DNA from 2 places in the Brevibacillus sp. Leaf182 genome. Region 2 is predicted to be linked to the other one. Evidence: a T-box and tRNA genes for the amino acid it is inferred to sense, from the RefSeq annotation. Region 2 holds a T-box; the other holds one or more tRNA genes.
What was found. A T-box is a leader RNA that pairs with one kind of tRNA and senses whether it is charged. The one in region 2 lies ahead of tyrS (tyrosine--tRNA ligase), so its partner is inferred to be a tRNA-Tyr.

Region 1: it has a tRNA-Tyr gene. The T-box ahead of tyrS (tyrosine--tRNA ligase) is inferred to sense a tRNA for this amino acid. The anticodon was not compared.

What each region holds. Positions count from the first base shown of each region.
Region 1 covers NZ_LMPN02000037.1:454,524-460,709, forward strand. The annotation lists gene edeP (edeine non-ribosomal peptide synthetase EdeP) at 1-2,387, opposite strand, end outside; gene edeQ (edeine self-resistance N-acetyltransferase EdeQ) at 2,685-3,122, shown strand; tRNA gene ASG16_RS29090 (tRNA-Leu) at 3,288-3,369, opposite strand; tRNA gene ASG16_RS29095 (tRNA-Tyr) at 3,415-3,499, opposite strand; gene ASG16_RS29100 (hypothetical protein) at 3,592-3,909, opposite strand; gene ASG16_RS29105 (thioredoxin family protein) at 3,976-4,542, opposite strand; gene ASG16_RS29110 (YycC family protein) at 4,571-4,741, opposite strand; gene ASG16_RS29115 (phosphotransferase enzyme family protein) at 4,827-5,918, opposite strand; gene ASG16_RS29120 (hypothetical protein) at 6,023-6,186, opposite strand, start outside.
Region 2 covers NZ_LMPN02000036.1:120,452-126,637, forward strand. The annotation lists gene ASG16_RS27080 (DUF6138 family protein) at 1-1,478, shown strand, start outside; gene ASG16_RS31415 (hypothetical protein) at 1,840-2,064, shown strand; T-box leader at 2,240-2,468, shown strand; gene tyrS (tyrosine--tRNA ligase) at 2,525-3,793, shown strand; gene ASG16_RS27095 (hypothetical protein) at 3,866-5,980, opposite strand; gene ASG16_RS27100 (MarR family winged helix-turn-helix transcriptional regulator) at 6,127-6,186, shown strand, end outside.

The sequences.
Region 1 (6,186 bases), on a different contig from region 2:
GTCGATCCGATCGGGATTGGTTTCCCATATGAATCCAAAATGTAGAGCTGCACGTTACTGATCGGATGTCCAATCGGCACAGAACCCTCGACATCGGTCTTTGGATCGAATTGATAGATCATGCAACCGACTACTGTCTCGGTAGGACCATACTCATTGAGAATTTCGACTTGTCCGTTCCATTTCGCATGAATCGCCTCAGCCAGACTCACCTTCAAGTCCTCGCCGCCCACAATCACTCGCTTTACTGTAGTAGAAGGCAAAGCGATTTCTTGCAGCAAAAACAGATGGGCAGGTGTCAGCTTTACAACATGGGAACGTCCGTCACTAAAGATGCGAGATAACACAAACTCTGAATCAGAGTGTGGATAGATAACCATCCGATTTCCCTTTACCAACGGGCAAAAAATGGATGTAACAGTCAAATCAAATGCTAGTGAGGAATAAAAAGCAAACGCTTCTTCAGGACAGGAGAGATAGCGGTCTTTCGCCCACGAAATATAGTTGACTAACCCTTGATGAGTAACCATGACCCCCTTCGGATTTCCGGTAGAGCCTGATGTATAAATGACATAGGCCAAATTCTCTGGCTGATTAACCGTTTCCAGGCTTGCCCCATCATTTAGATACAAGGACGAATCGCCAAGCTCCAGGATTTCTTTGGACCATGAAATAACCTCTAGTCGGGAGGTGTGACGAAGCATCAGGTCCGCTCCAGAATCAGACAGCAGGTATTCGATACGCTGAGAAGGGAGTTGAGGGTCAATCGGAAGGTAAGCCCCGCCTGCTTTTAGCACGGCCAACAGCCCGATGATCATCTCTGGCGAATGATCTGCGAGCAGCGCAACAATCACGCCAGGGCCAACTCCACGGTTTCGCAACGACTGAGCGAGTCGATTCACTTGATCATGCAGTTCCTGGAATGTCAGTATGCGCCCCTCTGACTCCAACGCAACTCCCTGTGGCGAGCGTATTACTTGCTCTTCAAACAATTGGACAACCGTCTTCTCGCTGGGATAGGAAGCCGCTGTATCGTTCCATGTTTTGAGTTGTAGTGCCAGCTCTTCGTCAGCAAGGAAGTTCAGATTGGACAGCGGGACTTCTGGATTCGAGATCATCTGATTGAGCAGCCTTATGAGATGATCCACAATTCGATCAACCTCATTTTCCGTGTACTCGGCAATCTTGTAATCCAATTCCAGCGTCAATCGTTCATCTATAGCCCATTCCCTAATAATCACTTGGAGCGAATACAACTGGTGACCGTTGTAAAACTCCTCATTCGTCACGGGGTGCCCGCCAAGGGTGAAGGGCAGCTGCGTGCTGTAATAATTGACACAAATCTGAAACAAGCTGTCATAGCCATGTTTCTTCAATTCCAACTCTTGAGCGAGCAAATCGTACGGATATTTCTGATGAAAAAAACAGGAAGTGAGTTCCCTGTTGACATATTTGACATAATCGAGAGCATCCATTTCCATCGGAACTGCCAGACGAAATGGCATGGTGCTTGTGAACATCCCGAAAATTTTGCGCTCCACTTTGCCTGAACGATTTAACAGCGGCGTACCGATCACGATTTCTTCTTGCCTCGTGCAGCGCTGAAGGTAAAGACTGACGAGAGCCACAAACAAGGAATTTAGCGAGCATTTCATCTGGTCTGCAAACTGGCGTATTCTTGTCGAATCTTCTCGGTTGAATGCATAGACTTTGCGCTTGCCTTCGGTCGTATCTGTTGCCTTTTGTAATGTCGTGATCACAGGCAAGCTCTGAAACTTGTCCCGCCAGTATCGCTTGTCCTTTTCAAATCTCTCAGACTGAGAATAGGCATGCTCCCTGTCGACAAAAGCTTGATAAGCGTGTTCATCCCCTAGATGAACGGTACCGCCTGCCAACAACGTGTCATAATAGTGAGCAATTTGTTCTGTCATAATGGAGATAGACCAACCATCAGCAATCAAATGGTGAAACTTCACAAAATATCCCGCTTCTTCGTCACTCAGTTGAATCAGACAAAAGTAGAATAGAGGCTCTTGTCCGATCGAAAACGGCTTTGCAAACAAAGCTTGCAGGAATTGTCTGCACCGATCAGGGGCATTCGGTTCCTGTCTGAAATCAAACACCTGCAAGGGCTCCAGTTCGTACTCTCCAACAAACTGAAGGACTGTTTCTTCCTCCTGATAGTTGAGTCGCAAAGCATCGTTCTTTTGAATGAACAGGTGAATGGCCGCTTCCAGTACATCCAGTTTGACCTTGCCTTGAACCCGAACCATCCCCCCTAACGTATGGATAGGAAGCTGTGGATGTAATTTTTCCGTATACCAGATACGCTTTTGTGGATGGCTTAAAGGATATCCCACCTTCAATTGCTTCTTATCCTGGCGCAATGCATATCCCCCTTTCGGAATTGCGAAGATATCATCACAATTCATAAATGGTAAAAAATCTAATTGATTACAAATACTTCCAATTCCAACTATATAGATGAATCTTCTATAGTGTCAAATGAATTTTCCATAAAATGTTATTTCTGAAAATTGGATGAATTCCATTTCTTCCTTCCCTTTTTAGCGCTGCATAGAATGGAAAAAAGTTTGTACACACTATTGATTTTGGCTGCCTTTTCACGTAGGATAAAATGTAATATATTGGTAAAAAACACCTGGAAGGATGAATGTGATTAGATGTCTGTGACACTTCGTGAAATAACCCTGGAAAACTGGGAAGAGTGTATTGAACTGGAACCTACGCCTGAACAGAGTGAATTTGTTGCCCCGAACCTCTACTCCATCGCTGAAGCAAAGTTTCAAACTACATTTGTCCCTTTGGCCATCTACCACGATGACACGATGGTTGGCTTTGTCATGTACGGTCTTGACCCCGACGATGGAAACTACTGGATTTACAGACTCTTAGTTGATGCAAAGTATCAACGGCAAGGTTACGGACGTGCTGCGATCTCGCAAGTCATTGATATCCTGAAAGCAAAAGAAGATTGTCAAAAAATTGTCATTGGTTATGCCCCAGCCAATGTCGCAGCCGAAAACCTTTACGCTTCACTCGGATTTCAAAAAAATGGCATGGTCCTGTTTGGCGAGACGATTGCCGAATTGAACTTTTAAGTTAGCTAGTTCTTTTCCCAAAAATGAAACAGCGGCGACCTAAGACCTGAAAATCCAGTCTTAGAATCGCCGCTATTTGAATTGTTTTGTGTTTTTCCGTAAATGAAAAAGCACACCTTCCATGCGTCTGTAAACATCATGGTTAGTGTGCATTCGTTTTTGATATGGTGCCGGTGAAGGGACTTGAACCCCCACGGTTTCCCTCACGATTTTGAGTCGCGCGCGTCTGCCATTCCGCCACACCGGCATGTGAAACTATGAATAAAATAGCACATCATCGATAGAAAATCAATGGTGGGGAGAGACGGATTCGAACCGCCGAACCCGGAGGGAGCAGATTTACAGTCTGCCGTGTTTAGCCACTTCACTATCTCCCCACAATATGTGCTGTCTATCTTCTGCGTCTACTCTCTTCAACCAGAAGCGACATTTATTAATCTACCATGAACTTTGTTTGACGTCAATATATTTATTTAGATTGACTCTCTTTTTTCTCCAAGATCTCCTGTGCCCACTCGTGAAAGACGCGTAGCGCTTCGTCCACTTCTTGAAATGTTTCTTCTCCCTCACAGGAGTACTCCGGGAAGTCTAGTATGCGGTTTTTGCGAATCTTCACTTGGTCTTCTTCGCATTTTATCTCCAAGAAGTAGGGAACGGCTTCATCGATCCCATAACTATTTTCTAAAAACTCGTAGGTACGTACCCACTCCAGAATTCGAACTTCCGATGCTTTTAAGCGAAGCACCTGCTCCAAGGACATAATGGTTTCATTCCCGTAGTAATACATGTTATTCAGCCCTTCTGCACGAAAATGGACGGAGCCGTGACTCCGCCCTGTAATTGATGTGATCGATTAGATCGAGGAAAGCAGCTCTCTTAGTTCTTTGACAATCACTTGCTGGTAGCCAGTGCCTTCTCCATACTGTTCGAGCATTTCGGCACGGACCACTTTGATCTTTTCTTCATAATCTGCTGCGTTTCGGTCCGGGTTTTGCTGTTTAAACACCGTCATAACAGCTTGGACATGCTTCGGTCGTGGTCCCCATTTTGCCAGAACATGTCCACCCGTGTCCGCGAAAATAACAACGGGGATCGCCCGACCGCCCATTGTGAGAAACTCATCCATAAGATCGAGATGCTCTTCCATCACCATAATTTCCACTGGCATGTCAGTTTCTTTCAAGGCATGCAAGACGACTGGCAAGTTGCGAACGACGTCGCCACACCAATCCGCAGCCAAAATCAAGCATCTGAGGTCATCACGATGCTGGAGAGAGGCAAAAAACGCACGGTCTTGTTCATCCTCCCATGAAAATGCATCCGACCAGTTTTTGTATGTATCCTGATTTTTTGTCATGCTTTCCACGAACGCTTGTGGCTTGAGCCCCGTACGGAATTTATGTGCTACGTTTGCCCCCATCTTATTCTCCTCCTCGTGTGTAATGAATCTAGTCTTGCTTTTCAGACTCTCGCTCACTTTCTTCTTTCTCTTGCTTTGCCAACTCCATCATTTTTTGTAACAAAATATGCTGCGGCATGTGCATGAGGCGCTCTAAAGGTACCTGAAGTGCTTCGGCCAGCTTGACAGCCGTATCAGGTGATATCTGTAACGGACGCATGTATTTCCACTCCTTCCGTTTGCTTTCATCAGTCCCTCCAGTATAATACACGACTCTTAAACCTGCCAGCTTGGTATCTTGAGGTTCATTCGTTATCCCTGCCAACCACAACGGTGGCCTGCTGATAATCCGGGAAAAGCATATCCAATAGACCTTGTTCTAGCTTGTGCCAAAGGTGGAATCGCTCTGGAACGAGCCTGGTCCAAGTCATCGCAATCTGTTCCCAATGCTCCATACGACGGTTGTGCTTGACGAGCCAGCTATCTAAAAAATTCGTTGACGCCAAATGTCCGTAGCAGAGCTTCGCCAGCACCGCTTGCCACTCTGATTTTGGTAGTGGATGATGAGCCTGATACCCTTCACAGAACGCAAGAATCCCTTCGTACTGAAGTGCTGACAAGTGAAGCCCTGCAACCAGATCTTTTGCCCAATACCCTTCCCTTCCGGCACCATCTGTCCAGTCTACGAGTGCAGCCACCTCGCCATTTGGATGAAAAATGAGCTGTTCGACCCAATACGAATGAAAGCATCTACCTCGGAGCGAGGGCACTGGCAAACGGGAAACGTATTCATGGCTCACCGTCTCCAACAAGGAAATTTGCTGCTCAAGTATTTCACGTACGTATCCTGGAAATGCTCCCTGCTCTTTCTGATACTGACTCCATAACTCTCGGCAATCTGCAATTGCTTTGGAAGGCGAAAGCATGGGAACGTCCTCAAAGGGGGGAAGAGGATCAAATTGGCGATGAAAATGGGCTAACAGCTCCCCCATCGCCTTTGCTTCACGAAGTGGCAATTCTCCTGGATGATAGCTACGCCCGTCGATCCATTCATTTACTTGGTACGTCTCTCCCTGATCATGGGCAAGCCATTCCTGATGATGAGGGAGTAGCAAACGCGGTGCAGGAAAGCCTTTCTCTCGTAGTTCTTGGCTGAGTGCTAGACCATTAAGCATCTCCTCATAGCGAGTTTGCAAGCGCCATTTGGCATAAAACCGTTTTACATAATATCGTTGACTGCTTGTCCAAACAGAAAAGCTTTCTTCCCATAAGCCATATGCAATGCGCTCAATACGCTTAACATCTAACTGATAATGTTTTTTTAAAGCTACTCTCACCTGATCCGTAGACGATTCCCCCTCCGCTTTCTTCTGTACAGGTCTCACTTCTACATGCAACTCCGCTTTTCCTCGCTTTTCACGCCAAAAAAGATAGTCCCTCTTGAATGAAAGGAAAGGGACTATCTCCTGTGAACCGGACACTTGCACTGGAAAAGGACAAACTATGGTTTTTGCTTTGTGAGGATGCATGGTACACCAAAGCCGATCGCGCCGGGCTGGGACATCTGTTCTAGATATGCCAACCCTCGTGCACATTGCTGCTTGCATACTTGACATGTATGGGACGTTACGATTTTCAACTGTACTTGATTGGGGTGCTGTCGCG
Region 2 (6,186 bases):
ATGTCCACGAACCTTTCAGTTGGAGTGACGACTCGTACAAATACGATGCTGGCTCTTATATTGAGGAGCTTACAGAGGAAATGCTCATGAATGAGTTTTTCCCCGCACTGTGTGATCGAATGGAATCCCTGTTCCATTCCACCGACTATGATTCTCACTTTTTTAATTACCACTTCGAGCTTGTTTTCGAATTCGAGTGGAAACAATCGGTGCAATGCCATGCTCGCCATTTCATGAACGAGCGAAAACGCGAGAGTCTAAAACAAACACTGGATCAATTTATCGAGACAAAAATTAAAGCGGAGCTTCCTGTACGTCCGAAAGAAAGAGACGATTTCTTCTTCGCCCATTGTCTCGTCAATCCTGATTTGATGGAACAGAAGCAAGAGCTTATCGAACCACTCATCCAGCGTCTTAGTGAAAAGCTGCGCTCCAATAAAGAACGCAGTGATTCGTGGACATACCACGCTACTTTAGCTTTAAAAGGCTGGGCGAATGAGCGCTTTTTAGTCAAATTTTTCGATCGTACCGGGCATTATGGAATGGATTGGGTTTTGAAACCTGAGCAGGAACGTCAGGAACTAAAAACGGAGGAGCTGGACTTTTTCCTGTACGTCGCTCTCGCAATAGGTAACAAGGAGTCGGACACCCGCAAGAAGTTCCTGGACCTCGCTGTTCAGCTTGGCTCCAAGCAGGCTGCGGACTACGTAAAACGGGGCAGTGGTCGCTTTGAAAACGAGTATAAAAGCAGTCTGATTCAAGCAAATGCCAATGATGTTTTGCAAGCGATCGACATCCGGATTATATCTGAGGAAGAAACGGCCTACGGTGAAGCCATCGATTTTATCAACGGCCTTTTGCGTGAAGGCTTTCCTAAAGGGTACAAGCTCAAGCTGAAAAGCAGCGAAAAGCACTACCTGCCAGTAAAAAAACTGGCGAAGTCAGGTCTCCACCAGTTTTTTGGCAATGCGTCCCGATATCCTGGCTTATACCCGAAAATCGCAGAATATGCCGAGCTTGCGATGGAGGAGTTTGCTTGGTACGGGGATGTAGAGCCTAGTGAAAAATCCGTCATGCCTGGCACCTATGCGGTGCTGGCTCTTGGCTTGTCTAGCAGCGATTATTTTCCACTCTTTCGCCGCTATATGGAGCTGGTCGACACGGAGCATCAGTCTGCCCAGGACGATTTTGCCATGGCTTTTATGGAGGCGCATGGTATAACCGTAGAGAATATCCCCGTACTCGTCTCTCTGGTGCTTGGCAGTAGCGACTCGGCGAAGCCTTTGAAAAATATCACCCTCGATCGTGCCGAACTGGTGGATGCACTCATAGAGGAGCTTGCAGCAATGGAAGATTACCATCGGGAGACTGTTATTTATCGTCTTTTTGGAGGGAATAAGAAGCTCGCACAGGCGGTAAAAAAGGAAGCTTCCCCCCTCAAAGACAAGCTTGCACAAGTGCTGGCCTTGGTCGAATAGCTGCTTCATTTACATTATTTAGAAGGCCATGCTATATTGAACGCAACTACGTGGAACGGAGGGTGAATCATTTGCGCAACTGTTTATTTATTGGAAAAGCCAATCCTATCATAAATAAACAAGAGCACATTTGAAGGGAAAGTGTTGAGAAACGAATGTTCCATGGGTTTTCTTTCTCAGGAGCTATCGGACGAAGAAAAACAAATGACCATCGCCGACTTTTTTGCCGAAAATCATTGGAGCAAAGAACTTGTGAATTGGATTCAGATAAAAAGATGGGTGTTCTGTCCGGTGGTGAGCGTTTCAAATACCGTTTTTTAAGTCTGTTGGAACAGAAACCCGATTTGATTCTGCGGTACATGTGCCTGGCAGTAAACAAATCCTCGACTTTTCATTGGAAGTACTGCAAATAACGAACAAACAGCTATCGAAACAGATTCATTTATCGATCAAGGGGCTGGAAAAAGTCCGATTATTGGGGAAAATGATTTTGGATCAGTTCGAAATATTGATACTGGATGCACCGACCCGAAACTTCAGTCCGTTGACGACTCCTGTTTCTGTGCAGCGCCTTAAAGGCTTTTGACGGTGTGATTATCAGTATTTCGCATGATCGAAGGTATTTACATGAAGTCGCAACAACTGTTTTTGAACTCACCTCCGACGGTCTCACGAAAATAAAATAAGGGATCGTAGCGGAATCATTGCAACATGGTTGACATTGCTATTTGAATTCACTATACTGACTTTAATTTCATATGAAACATACGTTGAAAGAGCCCAGTAGCAGCTTATTCCCTGTCCTAGAAAGCCGGGGGTTGATGGAACCCGGTACACAATAAGCGAGCGAATTACACTCTGGAGTATCTCGGGTAATGCCGAGCGGAATCGCGAACGATAACTCGCTACGAGTGGCATGAATGGCCTGCGCTAACGCTGGGTTCATTGGTGCAAGATGGGTGGTAACACGGTTATTCAATCGTCCCTATGTCTACAATAGACAAGGGGCGATTTTTTGTTTTTACCATAGGAGATTGAAGGAGTGTATGGCAGTGAATATTATCGACGAACTCGAATGGCGCGAAGCCATCAATCAGCAAACAGATGCAGAAGGGCTGCGAGAATTAACGAATGAAAAAGCAGTCTCGCTATATTGTGGTGTCGATCCAACAGGTGACAGCATGCATATCGGTCACTTGATTCCTTTCATGGTACTAAAACGCTTCCAGCTCGCTGGTCATCGTCCGGTCATTTTGATCGGTGGTGCAACAGGGACGATTGGTGATCCGAGCGGACGTCAATCTGAGCGCTCTTTGCAAACACTGGAACAAATTCAGGAGAACGTAGATGCGCTCACCGCACAAATGAAGAAGCTGTTCGTAACAGAAGGCGACAACCAAATCCGTTTGGTGAACAACTATGACTGGACACACAAAATCAATGTCATTGAATTTTTGCGAGATTACGGTAAAAACTTCAGCATCAATACGATGCTTGCCAAGGATGTTGTGTCGAGCAGACTGGAAAGCGGCATCTCGTTTACGGAGTTTTCCTATCAAATTCTGCAATCGCTGGATTACCTGCATCTGTACAAACATGAAGATGTTCAACTGCAAATCGGCGGTTCCGACCAATGGGGCAACATCACTAGCGGTCTCGATCTGATCCGCAAAAAAGAAGGACCAGAAGCGAAAGCATTCGGTCTCACCATTCCTCTGATGCTGAAGGCAGATGGTACGAAATTCGGGAAGACAGCAGGAGGAGCCATTTGGCTTGATCCAAACAAAACAACACCATTCGAATTCTACCAATTCTGGGCGAATACGGATGACCGCGATGTTGTGAAATACTTGAAATACTTTACGTTCCTCTCGAAAGAGCAAATTGAAGAGCTGGCTGAAAAAGTACAATCCGAGCCACATAAACGCGAAGCTCAAAAAGCGCTAGCTGAGGAAATGACGAGATTTGTGCACGGCGAGGAATTGCTGGAGCAGGCGAAGCGTATTACAGAAGCTTTGTTTACAGGTGATATTAAATCACTATCGGCAGATGAGATCGAGCAAGGGTTCAAAGAAATGCCGACATTCGAATCTACCCTCGAAACGAAGAACATTGTCGACTGGCTCGTTGAGATCGGCATTGAGCCATCCAAGCGTCAAGCACGTGAGGATATTACAAAAGGCGCTATCTCCATGAATGGCGAGCGCGTTACCGATCTGGAACTGGAAGTAACGCCAAGTCTCGCTATCGGAGGTCGCTTCATCATTATCCGCAAAGGCAAGAAAAACTACAGCTTGGTAAAATTGTCTCAATAGATGAAGGAATAAGAAGCTTCCCTGGAAACATGAAGGGAAGCTTTTTTGTATTTGAGAGCATTGATTTTCCTTTTATTTCGGGAGTGCAGCACTATCCATTTTATTCGCAGCAATAACCGCAACTGCATTCGGCTCCAGATCGAACCAAAAAATAAGATCGCCATCCGCTTTCTTCTGCGACGGCTTCAACCCGTTCACATAGACTTCCGAAGCTTTTGTCGCCATGGAAAGACCAGAAATCTTGCGCATGCCATCATTGTGTAGAACAACAGAGCCGTTTGGTGCATATTCCATTCTGACTTGAGAGAGGGCGAGCCAATAATCCATGATTTCACGTACCGTCGTCAAATGCAATTTGCCTTGATCCCGCAGCGCGCCCATTCGCTTCAACAAGCGGTCAAAATCGGGATGAATGATCCAGTTACCTTTGGCATCTCGAATGACAAATTTCCCGCCTTGCTTTTTGGCCGGAAATCTTGCCAAGTAGGTATGGTTAATAAAAACCCCACGATTTTGAATGAGCTGCTGGAGATTTTGCTCCCGATACAGATACAGTGTATCTTCCGGAATGGTGGCAGCCGACCATGAAAAAAACGAACCAGTCACTGTCGGATGCGACCAATAGAGAGGGGTGCGCAGGGCGTCGCCTTTCTGAGTTTGGTACAGATCAAGGCCATTATTCGGATTGGCGATATCCTCTGAGCTGTAATGCCAAAAATACGAGGTGCCGTATTTTCCCCACTGATGCGCCAAGTAATTCGCAGTTTGATTGTCGAGCCCGTTAAACGCAAAGCTGGTCTTCAAATACCCATGGTCAATCCAGGTCCTGCTTTGGAAGTGATCTTTCATTACTTGCAACGCATCTTCCGTCGTTTTTTGATAGTGCCTGATTTCGTAAGGATAGAGGGTATGCAGACCAATATCATCACCGTTCCGATTCAGATCATCCAGAAACTGCAAAAATTCAGGACTTTGCGCAATGGCGACATTGATAGGTGATTTCACTTGAAAATACGGATTGGAGTAAAATACGCTTTTCGTAACTGGAATCCGGTGTTTGACAAAACCGCCTGTCGCTTGTGCTGACGATGTAATCTTCTCGGAGCCGAAATAAATAGCTCGATTCGTTTGCAGCGTCTGCTCGTCAGCATGCTCTGTCCATACATGTGTCGCCAAATAGCCAGAAGGCTGACTCATAAATCGCGGCATGAGCTTCGGTTGATACCCAACTACCAACGAGAATGAATTCGTCCGTTCATCGTTTGCACGATATTCGGAAGCGTGGCGGACTTTTCCGACTTGATTCGTAGAGCCTTGCTGTACGTATCTGTGATCGTTCATGTGATCCAGATTGACGATAAGCTGTTTTTGCATTGTATTCAATTCAAGTGACGACACGTTGGGAGCATGGTACAAAAAAGCTGCTTGCTTCCCTTGACCGAATTTCGCACCTTGGTGATCCAGCCAGTAAGATGCTTGGAATGCTTGTGTGTCCACTTTCCGGTTTTTGCGGTATACCTCTGTTACTTTTGGTTTGAATTGCAGGGCGAATGCCTCTCGAAAAACCTTTGCCACTTGCTTGTAGCTGGTTTTTACTGTGACATCGATGGCAGGGCTATTTTTGTGCAATTCATATTGTGTTGTAACCACTGAAATCGGAGTATGGCCTGTGACGATGATTGTGTTACCGGTAGCGGTCTCCTGTTGTTCCACCTTAACATCATCCCATTTGCGAACCCAGTAACTGCCCCGTTTGATAAAAATGTTCCGGTCGATGACTTTTGTCGTAGCAGAAGAGAAATAGACGTCATTTCCACGGACCGCAGTTACTTTTGCCTGATGGACAAGCGGAGCATTCATTCTGCCGCCAAACGATTCGGAGCGAATTTCGATGGCCGCACCTGATTGAAAGGGTGGACTTTGATCCAACGTTATTTGATTGGAGCCTTTCGGAAGGGAAGGAGTCATCGCATTATAGATGGTGCCATATTCGGCTTGGTACTGAATAGAAGAGAGGATTTCATTTTTCGCCAGATCGGTAATACGGATATTGCCTGCCTCATCCCAGCTAAACACATAATACAGATTTTGAAAGGAGGATTCCTTCGCAAGTGTAGGTATTGGAAAATAAAGGACCAAGAAAAGCAAGAATAAGAAGGGAAGTACGAAAAACCTTTTTACCATCATGATTTTCTCCTTTTGAATGATGATATAGGTTAGACGAATGTGCACGGAAAAAGCCACAAGCTAACCCAGCATGATTTAGACCTTCTCAAACAGCAAGAAAAGAGATATAATTAATTAAATTAATTAACTAATACAAAGGAGCTAACATGTACCCGTTTTTTTCAAAAGTCGCATTCACACATCGTATGTACAATAACCAATTGCAA